2 regions of the Bradyrhizobium sp. BRP56 genome follow, and region 1 is predicted to be linked to the other one. Evidence: riboswitches for the same ligand, from Rfam matches in the RefSeq annotation. Region 1 holds a riboswitch; the other holds the start of a gene.
The links. Region 1 has a riboswitch for glycine ahead of I6F38_RS10805 (D-amino acid dehydrogenase). Riboswitches for the same ligand answer to the same signal wherever they lie in the genome.
Positions count from the first base shown of each region.

Region 2: linked by a shared signal. The riboswitch ahead of gcvT (glycine cleavage system aminomethyltransferase GcvT) and the one ahead of I6F38_RS10805 (D-amino acid dehydrogenase) in region 1 are both predicted to bind glycine.

Region 1 covers NZ_JADYVV010000011.1:134,833-145,001, reverse strand. The annotation lists gene I6F38_RS10835 (amidase) at 1-290, opposite strand, end outside; gene I6F38_RS10830 (M20 aminoacylase family protein) at 283-1,455, opposite strand; gene I6F38_RS10825 (M81 family metallopeptidase) at 1,462-2,982, opposite strand; gene I6F38_RS10820 (ABC transporter ATP-binding protein) at 3,204-4,853, opposite strand; gene I6F38_RS10815 (ABC transporter permease) at 4,995-5,882, opposite strand; gene I6F38_RS10810 (ABC transporter permease) at 5,886-6,827, opposite strand; gene I6F38_RS10805 (D-amino acid dehydrogenase) at 6,988-8,346, opposite strand; glycine riboswitch at 8,412-8,526, opposite strand; glycine riboswitch at 8,530-8,636, opposite strand; gene I6F38_RS10800 (M20/M25/M40 family metallo-hydrolase) at 8,728-9,858, opposite strand; gene I6F38_RS10795 (ABC transporter substrate-binding protein) at 10,124-10,169, shown strand, end outside.
Region 2 covers NZ_JADYVV010000101.1:7,719-17,887, forward strand. The annotation lists gene alaS (alanine--tRNA ligase) at 1-1,690, opposite strand, end outside; glycine riboswitch at 1,893-1,981, shown strand; gene gcvT (glycine cleavage system aminomethyltransferase GcvT) at 2,123-3,268, shown strand; gene gcvH (glycine cleavage system protein GcvH) at 3,289-3,654, shown strand; gene gcvP (aminomethyl-transferring glycine dehydrogenase) at 3,677-6,550, shown strand; gene I6F38_RS40535 (thioesterase family protein) at 6,732-7,163, shown strand; gene I6F38_RS40540 (hypothetical protein) at 7,199-8,185, opposite strand; gene I6F38_RS40545 (hypothetical protein) at 8,182-9,192, opposite strand; gene recA (recombinase RecA) at 9,374-10,169, opposite strand, start outside.

The DNA.
Region 1 (10,169 bases):
GGCTGCCCCTTGGTCGCGACATTGTCCTTGATGGTGGCGGGAACGCCATCGAGCGTGCCGGCCGGCTCGGCTTGCTGCCAGCGCTCGGTCGAGGTCTTGGCGACCTTCCGCGCCCCTTCCGGGTCGTACAGATACAGCGCCTTGATGTGCGGCTCCCAGGTCGCGACCTGGGAGATGATTTCCTCCAGCACCTCGGACGGCGAGAACTGCTTGGCACGATAGCCGGCGAGCAGGTCGACGGCGGAGAGATCGTGCAGCGACGTGATGGCGTCCCCTTTGGGCTTATGCATGCGCACCTGCCGGCATGCGTTTCTCGATGATGCGGGCGAACATGCTGGCGCCGATCGGCAGGATCTTGTCGTCGAGAACGTAACCGGGATTGTGAACGGGCACGGAGCCGTCATGGCCGACCCAGAAATACGCGCCGGGAATGGCCTGCATCATGTCAGCGAAATCCTCGCTGCCCATCTTCGGCGTCGAGCGCGTGATCACCTTGGCGGGGTCGACGACGGTGCGCGCGACTTCCTCGACGACGCGGGACTGCTCTTCCTGATTCACCAGTACGCTGAAGCCGTCGCGGATCTCGACCGAGATTTCGGCGCCATATGCCGCCGCAAAGCCGGCGGAGATTTCGCGCATGCGCTTGCGGATCAACTCACGGATCTCGTCGGAGAAGCAGCGCACCGTGCCGCACATCCAGGCTTCGCCGGGAATGACGTTGTACGCCGACCCGGAATGGATCTGCGTGATCGACAGCACCGCAGCCTGCAGCGGATCGACGTTGCGGCTGACGATCGACTGCAACGCTTGTCCGAGCGTCATTGCGATCACGACCGCGTCCTTGGAACGCTCCGGCATCGCGCCATGCGCGCCGTAGCCCTGGATCCTGATGTCGAAGAAGTCGGCTGCGGCCATTGCCGGGCCCGGCAGGATCGCGATCTCGCCATGGTTGAGGTCGGGCGCGTTGTGCAGGCCATAGACCTCGTCGCAGGGGAACTGCTTGAACAGGCCGTCCTTGATCATGGCGCGGGCGCCGCCGAGGCCTTCCTCGGCCGGCTGGAAGATGAAATGCACGGTGCCGTCGAAATTGCGGGTCTCGGCGAGATAGCGCGCCGAGCCGAGCAGCATCGTGGTGTGGCCGTCATGGCCGCAGCCGTGGAAACGGCCCGGGATGGTCGAACGCCACTTCAGGTTGGTGTTCTCCTCCATCGGCAGCGCGTCCATGTCGGCGCGCAGGCCGATCTTCTTGGTGCCGTTGCCCTTGCCCTTGAGCACACCGACCACGCCGGTGCCGCCGAGGCCGCGATGCACCTCGATGCCCCAGCTCGTCAGCTTGTCGGCGACGATGCCCGAGGTGCGGACCTCCTCGAAGCCGATCTCGGGATGCGCATGCAGATCCCGTCTGATGGCGGTGAGTTCGTCGGCAAAACTGTCGATGCGCTCAATGGTCGGCATGGCTCTCTATCCGTTTGTGCGTGATGGGGAGGTGGGTGTGAAAGTAGGGCCGTTCGGCTTGATACGAATGCCGGGACGCAAATGTTTCCACGGCAGCGTGGCGGTATCGGCGGGCATCGCGCCGGGGGCGGCGCAGATCAAGAGCTTCTCGGCGATCGGCTCGAAATCGGCGCGGAAGTGCACCGAGCTCTTGTTGACCAAAATCTTCTGCGCCGTCGGCTCGATGCCGACATAGCGGTACATCGCCTGGTCGGCAAGCTGGGCCTTGTAAGAGCCGACCACGACGCGGACGTCGCCGACCCGCAGGCAGGCCGAGGGGCCCATATCCATGTCGCGGCCGCCGAAATAGGGACCGGGAGCCACGAATTTTCCATCCGAGAGTTGTTCGACGACAAAAGTCTCCCGGTATGGCGCGTCGCCGGGAATGCCGGACTTGCCGCCGAGCTCGAGCGTGACTGATGCCCCGACACCGGCGGCGTGCGCGGCCTTCGCGGATTGCGGGTCGTAGATCACGCCGGTTGCGGCACTCGCCTTGTTGTGCACCAGCGCGCGCAGCATGCCGGTGGTGTCGGAATCGCCGCCGGCGCCGGGATTGTCCTGGGTGTCGGCGATGATGATCGGCTTGCTGGCCGATTTCGCCAGTTCCATCGCCAGCCGCACGCCTTCGTCGGGCGAATAGATCCGGCCGTCGAAATCGTCCTCATGGCTCTCGACCAGGGCGACGACCTTGTCGGCGGCGGCATCCGCATCGGCCTGGGTCCGGCCGTACGCGAATACGCTCGGCCCGCAATCCCTGAAATCGGCGGCCGGGAAACCGGGGGCAAACGACAGCGTCGGCACCGCGTCGCTCTCGAGGGCGGCGAGCTTTTGATAGATGCCCTTGGTCGGCTGGTCGTTGGTGCATTGCCAGCTGATCGGGATCAGGAACGGCAGTTGCCGGAATGCCTTTGCGAAGCGCTGCCTGGACTTGAGCATCAGCGCCAGATGCCGGGCGCAGGCGCGGCCGGTTTCGGCCATGTCGACATGCGGATAGGTGCGGTAGGCAATCAGCGCATCGGCATGCTCGATCATCTTTGGCGAGACGTTCGCATGCAGATCGAGGCTCGCCACCAGCGGCAGGTCGTTGCCGATCGCCTTGCGCACGCGGGCCAGGGTTTCGCCTTCACCGTCGTCATAATGCTCGGTGACCATGGCGCCGTGCAGGTCGAGATAGACGGCATCGATCGGTCCGGCCGCGGCGATACCGTCGACCATTTCCGTCACGATCCGCTCGAACGCATCCTTGCTGACATGCGCCGACGGGCTCGCCGCGGCGAAGATCGTCGGCACCAGCTCCCAGCCATTGGCTTCCGCCGCCTCGACAAAGCCGGCGAGGCCGACATTGATCTTGCGCATGACCTTGAGCACGTCGGCGCCATGCGTCATCGACGGCCAGCCGCCGCCATGCACGAAATCGTCATAGGTTGCCTTCGTCGGTGCGAAGGTATTGGTCTCGTGCAGGAAACCGCCAACGGCAATGCGGGTCATCAAGTCGGTCTCGATACGTTTCTTCGATCATGATGCGATCAGGACGACGCGCGTCATGATCTCATCTCGTTGGTTGGAGCGTGATCTCCGGGGAAGACCGGCGTCACCTTCAGGGCCGCGCTCTAGCGCGCGACGTTAAGCGTGTCGTCGCGCCCAGCGCAAGCCGGGGAGCACCAGCGGATTTGCATGCCCTGTGGGCGGAAAGGCTTGAGGCGAAAGACCTAGGCCGTCGCCACAATGCCTTCCGCAACGGGGCGGAAGTTGGCGAAGTCCCAGCCGCGCCCGGGCGCCGCATCGAGCAGCGCGCGGGTATAGGCTTGCTGCGGATTGGTCAGCACCTCGGCGGCCGGTCCCTGTTCCACGACGCGGCCATGCTGCATCACGGCGACGTCGTCGCAGATTTGTGCGGCGACGCGCAAATCATGCGTGATGAACAGCAACGCGATCCCAAGCCGGCGCTGGATCTCGTCAAGCAGATCCAGCACCTGCGCCTGCACCGAGACGTCAAGTGCGGATACCGCTTCGTCCGCGACGAGCACGTCGGGATCGAGCGCCAGCGCGCGCGCGATCGCGATGCGCTGGCGTTGGCCGCCGGAGAACTGGTGCGGATATCGCGAGATCGCGTCGGGCGGCAAATGGACGAGCTCGAGCAGCTCGCGCGCCCGCGCCAGCGCATCCTTGCGCGGCATGCCGTAATTGACCGGGCCTTCCGCGATGCTCTCGCCGACGGTGACGCGCGGATTGAGCGAGCGGTAGGGATCCTGGAAGATGATCTGGATCTTCTGGCGATGCGGTTGCAACAGCCGGCGCGACAGGTCGGAAATCTCGCGGCCGGCGAGGCGTACCCCGCCCGAGGTCGGATCGATCAGGCGCACGATGCAGCGCGCGACCGTCGACTTGCCGGAACCGCTTTCGCCGACGATGCCGAGCGTGCGGCCCTTGCGCAGAGTGAGCGTGACGTTGCTGGCGGCGGCGACCTCGCGGGCTTTGCCGTACAGCGACCGCTCCCGGTAGACCTTGCTGAGCTCGTTGGCTTCCAGCACCACGGGCTCGGTCGTCTCCGGGCGCGGCGCGCGCGGCACCAGGCTCGGCACCGAGGACAAGAGGTTGCGGGTGTACTCCATCTTCGGATTGCGCAGCACATCCTGCAGCGGGCCGGTTTCGACAAGGCGGCCGTGTCGCATCACCGCGACGCGGTCGGCGATCTCGGCCACCACGCCCATGTCGTGGGTGATGAACAGAACCGCGGTGCCGTGATCACGTTGCAGGTCGCGGATCAAGGTGAGGATCTGCTTTTGGGTGGTGACGTCGAGCGCGGTGGTCGGCTCGTCCGCGATCAGGAGCTTCGGCTCCAGCACCAGCGCCATCGCGATCATGATGCGCTGGCGCTGACCGCCCGAGAGGCGGTGCGGGTAGGAGGAGAAGATGCGCTCCACGTCCGGCAGCCGCACATGCTCCATCATCGCCAAAATCTTCTGGCGCCGTGCGCGGGCATCGAGATCTGTGTGGGCGCGCAGCACCTCGTCGATCTGGCGGCCGACCGGCACCACGGGATTGAGCGCGGTCATCGGCTCCTGGAAGATCATCGCCATCCGCGTGGCGCGGAGTTGCCGCAGCCGCCGGTCGCTGGCGGTGAGCAGTTCCTCGCCGACCAGTTTGACGCTGCCGCCGGACGGCACCAGCGTGCCCTTCTGCTGCAGGCCCATCACGGTGAGCGAGGTCACCGACTTGCCCGAGCCGCTTTCGCCGACCAGGCACAGCGTCTCGCCTTCACGTACCTGTAGCGAGAGGTCGTCGATGATGCGATGCGCATCCGCCTTGCGGCCGAGGCCGACGACGAGATTGCTGATGTCGAGGACGACGTTGGTCATGTCAGGGTCTCTTGGCGCTGCGAAGGAATTTACCCACTGTCATTCCGGGATGGTGCGCCAGCACCAGACCCGGAATCTCGAGATTCCGGGTTCGATGCTTCGCATCGCCCCGGAATGACGGCTTCAGAAGAGCTGAAGCCATCACTTGCCCTCACGCTGCTTCATGCGGGGATCGAGCGCGTCGCGCGCGGCGTCGCCGATCAGGTTGACGCTGAGAATGGCGATCGAGAGCAGCAGCCCCGGCCAGAAGATCAGCGACGGCTTGACCTGGAAATAGGCGCGGCCCTCGGCCATGATGTTGCCCCAGGTCGGCGTTTCCGGCGAGATGCCGGCGCCGAGGAACGACAGGATCGCCTCGGTCAGGATCGCGGACGCGCAGACATAGGTGCCTTGCACGATCAGCGGCGCGATGGTGTTCGGCATCAAATGCCGCCACATGATCTTCGGCAGGCTGCTGCCGAGCGAGATCGCGGCCTCGACATAAGGCTCCTCGCGTGCGGTCAGCACCACCGAGCGCACCAGCCGCGCCACGCGCGGGATCTCGGGGATGGTGATCGCGACCATCACGGTCCAGATGCTGGCCCCCGACAGCGACACCACGGCGATCGCGAGCAGGATGGCGGGGATCGCCATCAAGCCGTCCATCACGCGCATCAGCACCGCATCGACCCAGCGGAAGAAGCCGGCGACGAGGCCGATCAGAAGGCCGATGGCGATCGAGCAGACGGCGGCGCCGAGCCCGATCACCAGCGAGATCCGTGCGCCGTAGATGATGCGCGACAACAGGTCGCGGCCATAGGCGTCGGTGCCGAGCAGATATTGCGCGCTCGACGGCTTCAGCCGCTGTGACGGCGTCAGCAGCAGAGGATCATGCGGCGCAAGCAGCGGCGCGAAGATCGCCATCAGGATGATGAGGGCGAGGCTGATCGTCGCAATCGCGATGATCGGCGTCGACGTCAGGAAGCCGAACTTGACGCGGAACGGCCGGGTGACGGGAAGCGAGGATTCGGGAAGGGTTTCGATCGCCATTGCTCAGTACCGGATACGAGGATCGAGCAGGGTGTAGGCGAGGTCGATCAACAGATTGACCGCGACGTAGATACCCGACGTCAACAGGATCATCGCCTGGATCACCGGATAGTCGCGCGCCAGCACCGCATCGACGGTGAGGCGGCCGATGCCGGGCAGGTTGAACACGCTTTCGGTGACGACGACGCCGGAGATCAGCAGCGCGAAGCCGGAACCGATCACCGTGATGACCGGCACGGCGGCGTTGCGCAGCGCATGGCGCAGCAGCACGCCGGTCTCGCCGATGCCCTTGGCCCGCGCCGTGCGCACGTAATCCTCGCCGAGCACATCGAGCATCGAGGCCCGCGTCATGCGTGCGATCAGCGCGACATAGATGAAGGAGAGCGTGCAGGTCGGCAGGATGAGGCGCTGGAAGAATGGACCGAACCCGGCCGAGATGCTCTTGAAGCCCTGTACCGGAACCCAGCGCAGATCAATCGCAAAGATCTGGATCAGCACATAGCCGATCACGAACACCGGCACCGAGAAGCCGAGCACGGAAAGTCCCATCACGAAGCGGTCGATCCAGGTGCCGTGCTTCCACGCCGCGATCACGCCGAGCGGCACCGCCACCAGGATCGAGAGGATGATGGTGGCCAGCGCGACCGAGATCGAGGGCTCGAGGCGCGGGACGATCATTTCGAGGATCGGCTTGTTCGAGATCAGGGAGACGCCGAGGTCGCCGTGCAGCAGCTTGGCGATCCAGGTGTAGAACTGGATGTAGATCGGCTCGTTCAGACCAAGCGAGGTCCGAATGCGTTCGAGCTGTTCAGGCGTCGCATTGTCGCCGGCGAGGATGGCGGCCGGGTCGCCCGGCGTCAGCCGCAGCAACAGGAACACGAACAGAGCCACCACGCCCATCACGGGAATGGCGGCGAGGATGCGGCGAAGCAGATATCCGAGCAAATTTGATCCGTTGGGTTGTGGTCGATGAAGTCCCCAGCGGGACCGTTGCACACCAGACCGTAGCACAGATGGTAGCAGACTCACGGTAGAACTTGAGCAAGTCCCATGCCATCGGTGCTGCGGATTTTGCGGTGCAGCTAATCAGTCCTGTTGGCCGCGATTATTCCTCCGGTGAAGTTCGAAGCAGTCCACTGGAAGGTGGATTGATTTCAGCTTTGCGCGCGTTGGCAGGCACGTCGAGCCCGGCACCGAACGACGGCGCCATCGGCGGCGTATCGAGGTCGCGCCAATCGTCGATCGCCTGGGCCACCATCTGCGCCGTCGCGGCCGACAGCGTCCAGCCGAGATGACCGTGGCCCGTATTGTAGAACACGCCCGGAATCCGTCCGGCGCGAACCACCGGCATCATGTTCGGCATCATCGGGCGCAAGCCCGCCCATGGCACGACTTTCGACGTATCGATCTCCGGGAAATGATGCCGCACCCAGTCCACCAGCGGTTGAATGCGATCGGCGCGAATGTCGCGGTTGAAGCCGTTGAACTCGGCAGTGCCGGCGACGCGGAAGCGGTCGGCGCCGAGCCGGCTGGTGACGATCTTCGCGGCTTCATCGAGCAGGCTGACGGTTGGGGCGGCATTCCGGCTTTGCGGCGCATCGAGCTGCACCGTGATCGAATAGCCCTTCACCGGATAGACATTGACGCGGTCGTTGAGCAGGCTGGCGAAGTGGCGGCTCGCCACGCCGGCGCAAATCGCGATCCCGTCCGCCTGTAGCTGCTGTCGCGTCGCGACCGCAGCATCATGTGAAGCAGCTTCGTTCCAGCCGATGCGGAAGCCGTCATCGCCGTGTGCGATCGTGTCGACGTCGGCTTCATGGATGAAGCTCGCGCCACGGCGGATGCAGGCGTCGGCAAGCCCACGCGTGAATTTGTGAATATCGCCGGTCGCGTCCGACGGCGTGAAGAAGCCGCCATAGCAGGTTGTCTGCAGCGCGGGTTCGATGACGCGGATCTCGTCCGGGGTCACCGGCCGGCGGTCGAGCCCGCCTTGCTGCAGCAACGTGTTGACCTTGAGGCCGGCTTCGAAGCCGGCCCTGTCGTGATAGACGTGCAGGATGCCGCGGCGCTCGAGATCGAAGGCGATGTTCTCGCGCTCTGCGATCGAGTACAGATGCTTGCGCGCTTCGATGGCGAGCTTCGTGGTCTCGATGGTGTTGCCGCGATAGCGCGTGATGTGGCCTATGAACTCGCCGATCCAGGAATATTTGTGCCAGCTCGGCTTCGGGTTCATCAGCAGCGGCGCGTCGCTTCTCAGCATCCAGCGCAGCCCCTTGAGGATGGTCGCGGCGCTGTTCCACACCTCGGCATTGCTGGCGGAGAGTTGTCCGCCATTGGCGAACGAGGTTTCCATCGCGGCGTAGCGATGCCTGTCGAGGACAGTCACCTTGTAGCCTCGTTCAAGCAGGGCATAGGCCGTCGTTACGCCGGTGATGCCGGCGCCGATGATCGCGATGTGTGGCATGGTAGTCGTCAGGCTCCCGTGGGTTAGAGTCGCCGAACCACCGGTGAAACCGGCATCGGCGCCCCATCTGTCACGGTACCTGAGAGCTTGATCCGCATCGGGCCGGGGCCGGATGCGAACTATCCCCTTCGGTGGACGTCATGGCCCTTGATGTGCGGCCATGTTCGTCTCTCTCCAGATCGTCCTGACGATACAGTCCTTTTGCCTGAGAGTTTCCGGGGCGGTTGCTCCGTCGGCGCCGAAGGCAACAACACGAATGTTGTCGCTTCGATCTCTCCCGCATCGTCGCGTTGGACGGCCGGACCGTAGGCGAAGCCTTAAAAATGGACAAGGCTAAATTTCGATCCGGCAGTGCCAACGTGTTGTGCAGTGCAATCGATGTCAGTCCAGCGTCGCCAGCAGTGCCGCCATCAGGCGGCCGCGTTCGGCGAGGCTGTCGACCTCGATATGTTCGTTGAGCGTATGTGCATCGGCGCCGCGAACGCCGAGGCCGTCGAGCGTGGGGATGCCCATCGCGCCGGTGAAGTTGCCGTCCGAGCCGCCGCCGGCGCTGCCGTGCGGCAGATCGAGACCTATCGCTGCCGCAAGGCCTTTTGCCTTTTCATAGAGCGCCATGGTGCCCGCATCGGGCTCCCACACCGGGCGGGTGACGCCGCGCGTCACCTTGAAGGTCACGTCGTTGGCGGTGCCCGACAGTGCCAGCATGCGCTCGACGCCGCGGTCGAGATCGGCCTGGCGCTTGGCCATGCTCAGCGCTTCGCCGGTGCAGGTCGTCGCGACGCAATTGACCCACTGGCCGCCATGCACGATGCCGACCGAGAAGGTGCAGTCCTCGGTGGTCATGCCGTCGATGGCGATGATCTGTCGCGCCATCTCGCGGATCGCGGAGCGGCCGGAAGACAGCGTTGCGCCGGCATGGCTGGGCTTGCCGGTGGCTTCCAGATTGAAGCGCGCGATCGCGTAGCGGCCGGTGACGACGCCGTTGTTCGGACGGCCGGGCTCCGGCACCAGCACATATTTGTTGCGCGCGGCTTCCGCCTCGATGATGTCGCGCGTCGACGGCGTGCCGACCTCTTCGTCGGGGGTGAACAGCACGGTGATCGGCAGCGGAGTCGTAAAGGAGGCGCGCGCCAATTGCCTGATCGCCTCGATCGACAGGTAGTTGCCGCCCTTCATGTCGAAGATGCCCGGCCCGAAGCACTTGTTGCCTTCGCGCCGCCACTTCAGCTTCTCGATGGTGCCGACGGGGTGAACGGTGTCCAGATGGCCGGCGATCAGGATGCCGGGCTGGCCTTGTTTCGGATGGGGAAAACGGGCGCGGACGCAGCCCGCGAAGCCCTGGCGTCCGGCGATGCGCTCGATCGTCGCACCCATGATCGCCATCTCGCGGGCGGCGAGATCGAGCATGCGTTCGACCGCGGCGGCGTCCCAGGTCGGGCTTTCGCATTCCACCCAGCTGCGCAGGCCCTGCAGCATCGTTTCGGAATCAAAGGGGAGATTGGCGGGGTTCATCGTTGTTCTCTCTTGTTGTTCTGACGGCGCCGGCATCGCGCGCGCGTTACGAAAATCTCAGCCGACGATTTTGTAAAGCCAAAATCTGGCGCGCGGCCTCATTCGTTTGTGTACGTCCGATGCGACCTGAAACCGATTGACGCGCTTGGCGCTTGGTGCAAGTCTCGATTTCACAAGCCATACAGCATGTTAGTTCGCCTAAATAACGAACCGCATGCATAACGAATAAGCCGGCTTTGACCAGTTACACGTCAGGAGAGATTGCATGTTCCCTATCTCGCGTTGGAAACACCGCACGCTAGCGGCCGCGT
Region 2 (10,169 bases), on a different contig from region 1:
GGTTGGCGCGGATCGACGAGCGCCTGGTGTGGTCGACCTCGAGCTGTAATGCGGTGCCGACGCCGAGCGTGCCCTGCTCCACCGTGCCGAGATGCACCAACAGATCGCCGGCCTTCTTCTGCGTGTCGGTGACGCGGAACTTGACGCCCTCCCCGGTCAGCACGCCAGTGTCGCCGACCTGGCCGCCGGACTCGCCGTAGAACGGGGTCTGGTTCAGCACGATCGCGCCGCTCTCGCCGGCCTTCAGGCTCTCGACCTCGGCGCCGTCCTTGATCAGCGCCGTCACCGCGCCTTCCGCGCTCTCGGTCTCGTAGCCGAGGAATTCGGTCGCGCCGAGCTTCTCGCGCAGCGGGAACCAGATCGCCTCGCTCGCCGCCTCGCCCGAACCTGCCCAGGACGCACGCGCCTTGATGCGCTGGCGCTCCATCGCGTCGGTGAACGCCGCCTGGTCGACGCTGATGCCGCGCGACTTCAACGCGTCCTGGGTCAGGTCCAGCGGGAAACCAAAGGTGTCGTACAGGGTGAAGGCGGTGTCGCCATCGAACATGTCGCCCTTCTTGAGGCCGGCGCTCTTCTCGTCGAGCAGCGACAATCCGCGCACCAGGGTCTTGCGGAACCGCGTCTCTTCCAGCCGCAGCGTCTCCTCGATCAGCTTCTCGGCGCGCACCAAGTCCGGATAAGCCTGGCCCATCTCGCGGACCAGCGCCCAGACCAGCCGATGCATCAGCGGCTCGCTCGCGCCCAGAAGCTGCGCATGGCGCATCGCGCGGCGCATGATCCGGCGCAGCACATAGCCGCGGCCCTCGTTCGACGGCAGCACGCCGTCGGCGATCAGGAAAGCCGACGAACGCAGATGGTCCGCGATCACCCGGTACGACGCCACGTTCTGCGCGTTCGGCCCATGGCCGAGCGCCGACGATGCCGCATCGATCAGGTTGCGGAACAGGTCGCTCTCGAACACGCTTTCGACGCCCTGCAAGATCGACGCCATGCGCTCCAGGCCCATGCCGGTATCGATCGAGGGACGCGGCAGCGCCACGCGCTCCTCCTTCGTCACCTGCTCGTACTGCATGAACACCAGGTTCCAGAACTCCAGGAAGCGGTCGCCGTCCTCCTCAGGCGTGCCCGGCGGACCGCCCCAGATGTGCTCGCCGCGATCGATAAAGATTTCGGAGCACGGCCCGCACGGGCCGGTATCGCCCATCGCCCAGAAATTGTCCGAGGTCGGGATGCGGATGATGCGGTCGTCCGAGAAGCCCGCGATCTTTTTCCAGTAGCCGGCCGCCTCGTCGTCGGTGTGGTAGACGGTGACCAGCAGCTTGTCCTTCTTCAGCCCGAAATCCTTGGTGATCAGATTCCAGGCGAGCTCGATCGCGCGCTCCTTGAAGTAATCGCCGAACGAGAAGTTGCCGAGCATCTCGAAGAAGGTGAGATGGCGCGCGGTGTAGCCGACATTGTCGAGGTCGTTGTGCTTGCCGCCGGCGCGCACGCATTTCTGCGCCGTGGTGGCACGCTGATAGGGACGCTTCTCGATCCCGGTGAAGACGTTCTTGAACTGCACCATGCCGGCATTGTTGAACATCAAGGTCGGGTCGTTGCGCGGCACCAGCGGCGACGAGGCCACGATCTCGTGCCCGTTCGCCTTGAAGTAGTTCAGAAATGTCGACCTGATGTCGTTGACGCTGCTCATGTTCATCCAATCGGAAAAAGGGGCCGGCCAGCCGCAAAAAGGCGTCATTTTCCGGCCGAACGCTTTTAGACATTGCCAGCTGCGGTGTCCAGAAACTGTGCAGGCGGATCATGGGCTTGCCGCGGCAGCACAAAGCCCATTGGATAGTTGCTGCAGCTGCGTTGACAGTCTTGGTGGCGCCGTGTTTTCTACCTACCTATACCTAGTCACGTCGGGAGAGACCGGCCTTACCGCCGGCGCCGAAGGAGCAACCGCCCCGGAAACTCTCAGGCAAAAGGACCGCGTGACGTCTGACATCTGGAAAGAGACGCTGGGGTTCGCCCCGATGCGTCCGCCGACGGGATAATACTCTCAGGCACAGCGACAGATGGGGCTTTCTGCAGGTTTCTCAAGGGGAAATAGGTCCCCGGCGGGAACCGCGAGGGCCCTGTGATGCTTGCGCGCGAAACCTCCCCGCTGAAACAGACCCCGCTGCACGCGCTGCACCTGGCGCGCGGCGCCAAGATGGTGCCGTTCGCCGGCTACGACATGCCGGTGCAATACGCGGCCGGCGTGCTGAAGGAGCACCTGCACACCCGCAAGGAAGCCGGCCTGTTCGATGTGTCGCACATGGGCCAGCTCGCGCTGAGGGCCAAATCCGGCAAGGTCGCGGATGCCGCGCTCGCGCTGGAAAAACTGGTGCCGCAGGACATCGTCGGCATCGCGCCGGGACGGCAGCGCTACGCGCAATTCACCAACAATGACGGTGGCCTGCTCGACGACCTGATGGTGGCGAATTTTGGCGATCACCTGTTCCTGGTGGTCAACGCCGCCTGCAAGGCCGAGGACGAGGCGCATCTGCGTGCGAATCTCTCCGACGCCTGCGAGATCGTGTCGCTGGCCGACCGCGCGCTGGTCGCGCTGCAGGGCCCGAAAGCCGAATCGGCGCTGGCGAAACTTTGTGCAGATGTCGGTTCGATGAAATTCATGGACGCCGGTCCGCGCCGCGTCAGCGACGTCGACTGCTTCGTCTCGCGCTCCGGCTATACCGGCGAGGACGGCTTTGAGATTTCCGTGCCCGCGGACAAGGTGGAAGCCCTGGTCACCGCGCTGCTCGACAATCCCGACGTGTTGCCGATCGGGCTCGGCGCGCGCGACAGCCTGCGGCTCGAAGCCGGGCTGTGCCTCTATGGCCACGACATCGACACCACGACGACGCCGGTCGAAGGCGCGCTGGAATGGTCGGTGCAGAAGGTTCGCCGCAGCGACGGCGCCCGCGCCGGCGGCTTCCCCGGCGCCGACAAAATTCTCGCTCAATTCGCAGATGGCGCCGCGCGCCGACGGGTCGGCCTGAAGCCCGACGGCCGCGCACCGGTGCGCGAAGGCGCCGCGCTGTTCGCCGATGCCGGCTCGACCGAGCAGATCGGCAAGGTGACCTCGGGCGGCTTCGGCCCGAGCCTCAATGCGCCGGTTGCGATGGGCTACCTGCCCACGGCCCTTTCCGCCGTCGGCACCACCGTTTTCGCCGAAGTGCGCGGCCAGCGGCTGCCGCTCAAGGTCGCCGCTACGCCCTTCGTCCCCAATACCTACAAACGCTGAACGCCAAAGGATCGATCCCCATGACGACGCTGTACACGTCCGACCACGAATGGCTCCGCATCGAGGGCGACGTCGCCACGATCGGCATCACCGACTATGCGCAGTCGCAACTCGGCGACGTCGTGTTCGTCGAACTGCCCAAGATCGGCCGCAGCCTGAAGAAGGCCGAGGCCGCCGCTGTCGTGGAATCCGTCAAGGCCGCCTCCGACGTTTACGCGCCGATCTCAGGCGAGGTGGTCGAGGTCAACGACGCGCTCGCCGCCGAGCCGGCGCTGGTCAATTCCGACGCCGGCGGCAAGGCCTGGTTCTTCAAGCTGAAGATTGCCGACAAGGGCGAGCTCGGCGGCCTGATGGACGAGGCCGCCTACGCCGCGCACACCGCCTAAAGGATCACCCGAGGATCAGCCCATGAACGCGCCCTTCAAGCCGATCAATGAAGCCGCCACCGATTTCGTCCGCCGCCACATCGGACCGTCGCCGCGCGACGTCAACGCGATGCTGGAGACGGTCGGCGCCGCGAGCCTGCAGGCGCTGATGAACGAGACGCTGCCGGCGTCGATCCGGCAGAAGGCGCCGCTCGATCTCGGCCGGGCGCTGAGCGAGACCGAGGCGCTCGCGCATATGGGCGAGCTCGCCGCGCAGAACCAGGTGTTCACCTCGCTGATCGGCCAGGGCTATTCCGGCACCATCCTGCCCGCCGTGATCCAGCGCAACATTCTGGAGAACCCGGCCTGGTACACCGCCTATACGCCGTACCAGCCGGAGATCAGCCAGGGCCGGCTCGAGGCGCTGTTCAACTTCCAGACCATGATCTGCGATCTGACCGGGCTCGACGTCGCCAACGCCTCGCTGCTTGACGAGGCGACGGCAGCGGCGGAAGCGATGGCGCTCGCCGAGCGCCACTCGCAGGTCAAGGCGAAGGTGTTCTTCGTCGACAAGGAGGTGCATCCGCAGACGCTGGCGGTAATGCGCACGCGCGCCGCGCCGCTGGGCTGGGCGCTGGTGGTCGGCGATCCCCTGACCGAGCTCGACAACGCCGACGTACTCGGCGCGCTGCTGCAATATCCGGGCACATCGGGCGCGGTTCGCGACCTCAAGCCTGCCATCGCGTCGCTGCGCGCCAAGGGCGCGCTTGCGATCGTCGCGGCGGACCTGCTGTCGCTGACGCTGCTCGCCTCGCCCGGGGAGCTCGGCGCCGACATCGCGATCGGTTCGGCGCAGCGGTTCGGCGTGCCGATGGGGTACGGCGGACCGCACGCCGCCTATATGGCGGTGCGCGACACGCTGAAGCGCTCGCTGCCCGGCCGCATCGTCGGCCTTTCGGTGGATTCGCGTGGGCAGCCCGCCTATCGCCTCGCGCTGCAGACCCGCGAGCAGCATATCCGCCGCGAGAAGGCGACCTCGAACATCTGCACCGCGCAGGTGCTGCTCGCCGTGATCGCCTCGATGTATGCGGTCTATCACGGTCCCGAGGGCCTGACCCATATCGCACGCAGCGTGCATCGCCGCGCCACCGTGCTCGCGGCCGGCCTGCGCAAGCTCGGCTTTGCGCCGACCAGCGAAGCGTTCTTCGATACCGTGACCGTCGAGGCAGGTAGCAGGCGGATCGAGCTCGTCAGCCGCGCGCAGGCGGAGCGGATCAATCTGCGCATCGGCGCGACCACGCTCGGCATCGCGCTCGACGAGACCTCGACGCCGGAGACGGTCGAGGCGGTGTGGCGCGTGTTCGGCGGCAAGCTCAGCTATGCCGAGATCGAGGCCGGCGCGCACGAGGCGCTGCCGAAGGAGCTGCGGCGCACCAGCGCCTTCCTCAGCCATCCGGTGTTCAACACGCATCGTTCCGAGACCGAGCTGCTGCGCTACATGCGCAAGCTCAGCGATCGTGACCTCGCGCTCGACCGCGCGATGATCCCGCTCGGCTCCTGCACGATGAAGCTCAACGCCACCACCGAGATGATCCCGCTGACCTGGCCGGCGTTCGGCAATCTGCATCCGTTCGCGCCTGCGGATCAGGCCAAGGGCTATCACGCGCTGTTCAAGCGGCTGGAGCAGTGGCTGTGCGACATCACCGGCTATGACGCGGTCTCGCTGCAGCCGAACTCCGGCGCGCAGGGCGAATATGCCGGATTGCTGGCGATCCGAGGCTACCATCTCGCGCGCGGCGAGCCGCACCGCAAGGTGTGCCTGATCCCCTCCTCCGCGCACGGCACCAATCCGGCCTCGGCCGCGATGGTCGGCATGGAGGTCGTGGTTGTGGCGTGCGATGCGCGCGGCGACGTCGACGTCAACGATCTCCGCGCCAAGGCCGAGAAGCACTCCGCCAACCTTGCCGCGGTCATGATCACCTATCCGTCGACCCACGGCGTGTTCGAGGAGCATATCCGCGAGATCTGCGACATCGTGCACGCGCATGGCGGCCAGGTCTATCTCGACGGCGCCAACATGAACGCGCAGGTCGGCCTCTCGCGGCCCGGCGATTACGGCGCCGATGTCAGCCATCTCAATTTGCACAAGACCTTCTGCATCCCGCATGGCGGCGGCGGCCCCGGCATGGGCCCGATCGGCGTGAAGGCGCATCTTGCGCCTTATCTGCCGGGCCATCCCGCAACCGACGGAGCGACGGCGCATGCGATCGGCCCGGTGTCGGCCGCGCCGTTCGGCTCGGCGTCGATCCTGACCATCTCCTACATCTACATCCTGATGATGGGGGGCGAAGGCCTGACGCGGGCGACCGAGATCGCGATCCTCAATGCCAACTACATCGCCGCACGGCTGCAGCCGCACTTCCCGGTGCTGTACCGCAACGAGCGCGGCCGCGTTGCGCATGAGTGCATCGTCGATCCGCGGCCGCTGAAGACGACCAGCGGCGTCACCGTGGACGACATCGCCAAACGCCTGATCGACTACGGATTCCACGCGCCGACCATGAGCTTCCCGGTGGCGGGCACGCTGATGATCGAACCGACGGAATCGGAATCGAAGTTCGAGATCGACCGGTTCTGCGACGCCATGATCGCGATCCGGGACGAGATCGCGGAGATCGAGAAGGGCCGCTGGAAGGTCGAGGCCTCGCCGCTGCGCCACGCGCCGCATACCGTGCACGACATCGCCGACGATGTCTGGAACCGGGCCTACACCCGCGCCGAGGGCTGCTTCCCGGCCGGCGTGTCGCGCTCGGACAAATACTGGAGCCCGGTCGGCCGCGTCGACAACGTCTATGGCGACCGCAATCTGGTGTGCTCGTGCCCGCCGGTCGAGGACTACGCGCAGGCGGCGGAGTAAGCGCCCTTCTCGTAGCCATTGTTGTAGGATGGGTAGAGCGCAGCGAAACCCATCACTGCTGATCACGCTCCGTGAACGATGGGTTTCGCTGCGCTCTACCCATCCTACGGTCCAGCGATCGTAACGTCCCTGCTAACCGCGGAACGAACGATAGCGAGGGCCGCCCGCGGCAGGAGGAAACATGCGCGAGGAATTCTGGTTCCATTTCCCGTTCCGCGTCCGCTATTCGGAGGTCGACGCGCAGGCCGTGGTGTTCAACGCCCACTACCTGACCTATTTCGACACCGCCATCACCGAATATTTCCGCGCGCTCGGCTACGACTATCTCGGCGAGGTGGCGCGGACCGGCATCGACTTCCACACTGTGAAATCGGTCGTCGAGTACAAGGCGCCGATCCGGTTCGACGAGGACATCGAGGTCTGCGTGCGGGTCGCCAAGATCGGCCGCTCCTCGATCAATCTTGCGCTCGCGATCTTCGCCAAGGGCTCCGATGACCTGCGCGCCACCGGCGAGATCATCTGGGTCGCGACCGACCAGAAGACGCATCAGTCGGTCGCCGTGACCGAGGATTTGCGGGCACTGATCGCGAGCCGCGAAAAGGCGCTGGCGTAACGCGGCCCTGCCGGCGGCACGGTGTCGATCAAAACCTACGGAGCGACCAAGGCTCGGCTCTCGGCGTCCCAGCGCCACAGCCGCTCATTGGTCAATTCGGTGCCGCCCCACCAGCGATGGATCGTGTTGTACTGGCTGAAGTCGAGCTCGCGATCCGACACTTCCTGGCCGAAATCGGTGAGCGACAGCCGACTGTGCAAGAGTCGTTCTCGTCGGGCCTTCAAATCGTCGGCCGCCTCGATCTCGGAGGGAAATCCGCTCAGGACCGGTGATGGACAATAGGCGAGCCGGTCCAGGATCAGCTCCGCTTCCTGAAAATCGAACACGCCGCGTTCCCGGTTCAGCTCGCTTGAAAGGACCTGTGGGCTTGTCTCGCCGTCGGCGACGAGATCCAGCATCCGCAGTTCGGACGCGCCGAGGCCGGTGTCTTGCCCGGGTAGCTCCTCGAGCAACGCAATCAGCGCCGCGCGGAGTTGCGGGATGGCCGACAGATCCTGCATGAGAAGGTCGAAACAGGGCTCGGGCGTCGGAGCGCGATAGGCATTCCAGGCACGACCGGCCAATTCCAGCCGATCATCGGTCACCGCAAGTGCAGGCGATCGCCATTGCGCCGAGCTCTCGCTTCGGTACCCGCCGATCTCGACATCGGTCTGGACCAGACTGAGCTTCGCTACGATGTGGCGGTGCGGGCGGAGCACGTCGAGCAACCAGGCCAGCACCAGTTGGTCATTCGGCTGAGGATCAGCCCATAGCTCGACGCTGTCGCAACGCTCACACAACTCGACAAGCCCAACGTCCCGACCGATCGAGCCGGTCCATCTTGAACTGGCGAAGTCGAGCCAGTGCGTGTCGAAATCGACATGCTTTGCAGAACGCGGTTGCAGCAGGGTCGTGAGGTCAGCCGACGAGGGCATTTGCCCCCAAACGAAGCGCGGCCTCAAGCCGACGACGATATCCGCCCTTCCCGCCTGCCTCAGGCGATAGCTCGCGAGATCGCTTGTCGCCAGGATCAGACTCGTCACGATGCGCGCGGCTCCCGCTGCGTGTCATGGCCGGTCAACGCCGGATTCCATCGCCAAAGGTTGTCGTTGGTGAGGTGCGTGCCGCCCCACCAGCGATTGACCGGATTGTGGTCGGTGAAGTCCGCCTTGTGGGCAAGCACCGCCTTGCCAAACTCCGTCACCGACAAGCGGCTTCGCTGGAAGGCCTCCAGGCGACGTCGCGCATTATCCGGGTCGATGGAGCGCAAGCCATCGTCGAGCCCGGCAATCGCCGGTCGCGGACCATGCGCAAGGCCTTCGAGCAGCCTGCCGATTTCCATGTCGTTAAAGACGCCACGCTGGCGAAAGCCGCGGAGGTAGAACAGCGCGTTCGTCCCCATGAACCCGGCGGCGACCAGTTCAAGCAACCGCATCTCGGTCGCGCCCAGTCCGGATCGGCTCCATGGCAGCTCACGAAGCAGATCAAGCAGCGCCGGCCTCAGCAAGGGAAACGCGCTCAGGTCGCGATGAACCGCATCGAAACAGGCCGCCGGCGTTGCCGCTCGATACGCCTGCCAACATACGCTTGCGGTCTCAAGGTCCGCGGATCGGATGTTGGCAAGCGGTACCTGGTCCCAGCTACGCCACGTCTCGTGCATCGTCAGCAGATCGAATGCGACAAGCCGCAACTTCAACTTGGCCGCCAGCGCCGGGTAAGCTTGGAAATGATCGAGCAACCAGATGAGCTGCAGTTGATCATTTGGATCCGGATCGAACCAAAGCTCGATCACCTCGTAAGGCTCGCAAAATTCGTTCAGTGCGAGGTTCCCACGTGGCCGGGCATCCTGAGGCCGCTGGCCCCACGCGCACCAGTGCGACCAGTGTCCGACCGGATTCTTGTCCGACCGCGCCCCGAAATACGCCTCGAGTTCTCCTGGCGACGGCAGCGGTCCACCGACAAACCGAAAGGTCGATGTAATACCGACCTCGGCAAGCCCCGAACGGATGAGGCTGAGGCCGGGCGGACTGGTCAGGATCAGGCGTTTCATCGGCCCAACTCTCGCGACGACACACAAAACCAAACGGGCGCCGAAGACGTCGGCAACTCAACGTCCTCAGCGCCCGCTTGCAGCGAAGTCATGTGATGATTTGAGCATGATCTCCGCGCAAACGCTTCGCGTTTGTCGCGAGGGAAAACCGCTTCGCACTTTTCCGGATCATGCCGGAGACTTACTCCTCGGTCGGCTCCTCGCCCTCGGCGTCGCGCTCGGGCGTGCCGGCGAGGATCTGCTCGGAGATCAGGCCAGAGTTCTGCCGGATCGCGGCTTCGATCTTGGCGGTGATGTCGGGATTCGCCTTCAGGAACGCCTTGGAATTCTCGCGACCCTGGCCGAGCCGCTGGCTGTCATAGGAGAACCAGGCGCCGGACTTCTCGACGATGCCGGCCTTGACGCCGAGGTCGAGGATCTCGCCCATCTTGGAGACGCCCTCGCCATACATGATGTCGAACTCGACTTGCTTGAAGGGCGGCGCCAGCTTGTTCTTCACCACCTTGACGCGGGTGGTGTTGCCGACGACCTCGTCGCGCTCCTTGATCGCGCCGATGCGGCGGATGTCGAGACGAACCGAGGCATAAAACTTCAGCGCGTTGCCGCCGGTGGTGGTCTCCGGCGAGCCGTACATCACGCCGATCTTCATGCGGATCTGGTTGATGAAGATCACCATGGTGTGGGACTTGTTGATCGAGGCGGTGAGCTTGCGCAGCGCCTGGCTCATCAGGCGCGCCTGCAGGCCCGGCAGCGCATCGCCCATCTCGCCCTCGAGTTCGGCCTTCGGCACCAGCGCCGCAACCGAATCGACCACCAGCACGTCGACCGCGCCGGAGCGCACCAGCGTATCGCAGATTTCCAGCGCCTGTTCGCCGGTGTCCGGCTGCGAGATCAAGAGCTCATCGATGTTGACGCCGAGCTTGCGTGCATAGACCGGGTCGAGCGCGTGTTCGGCGTCGATGAAGGCGCAGATGCCG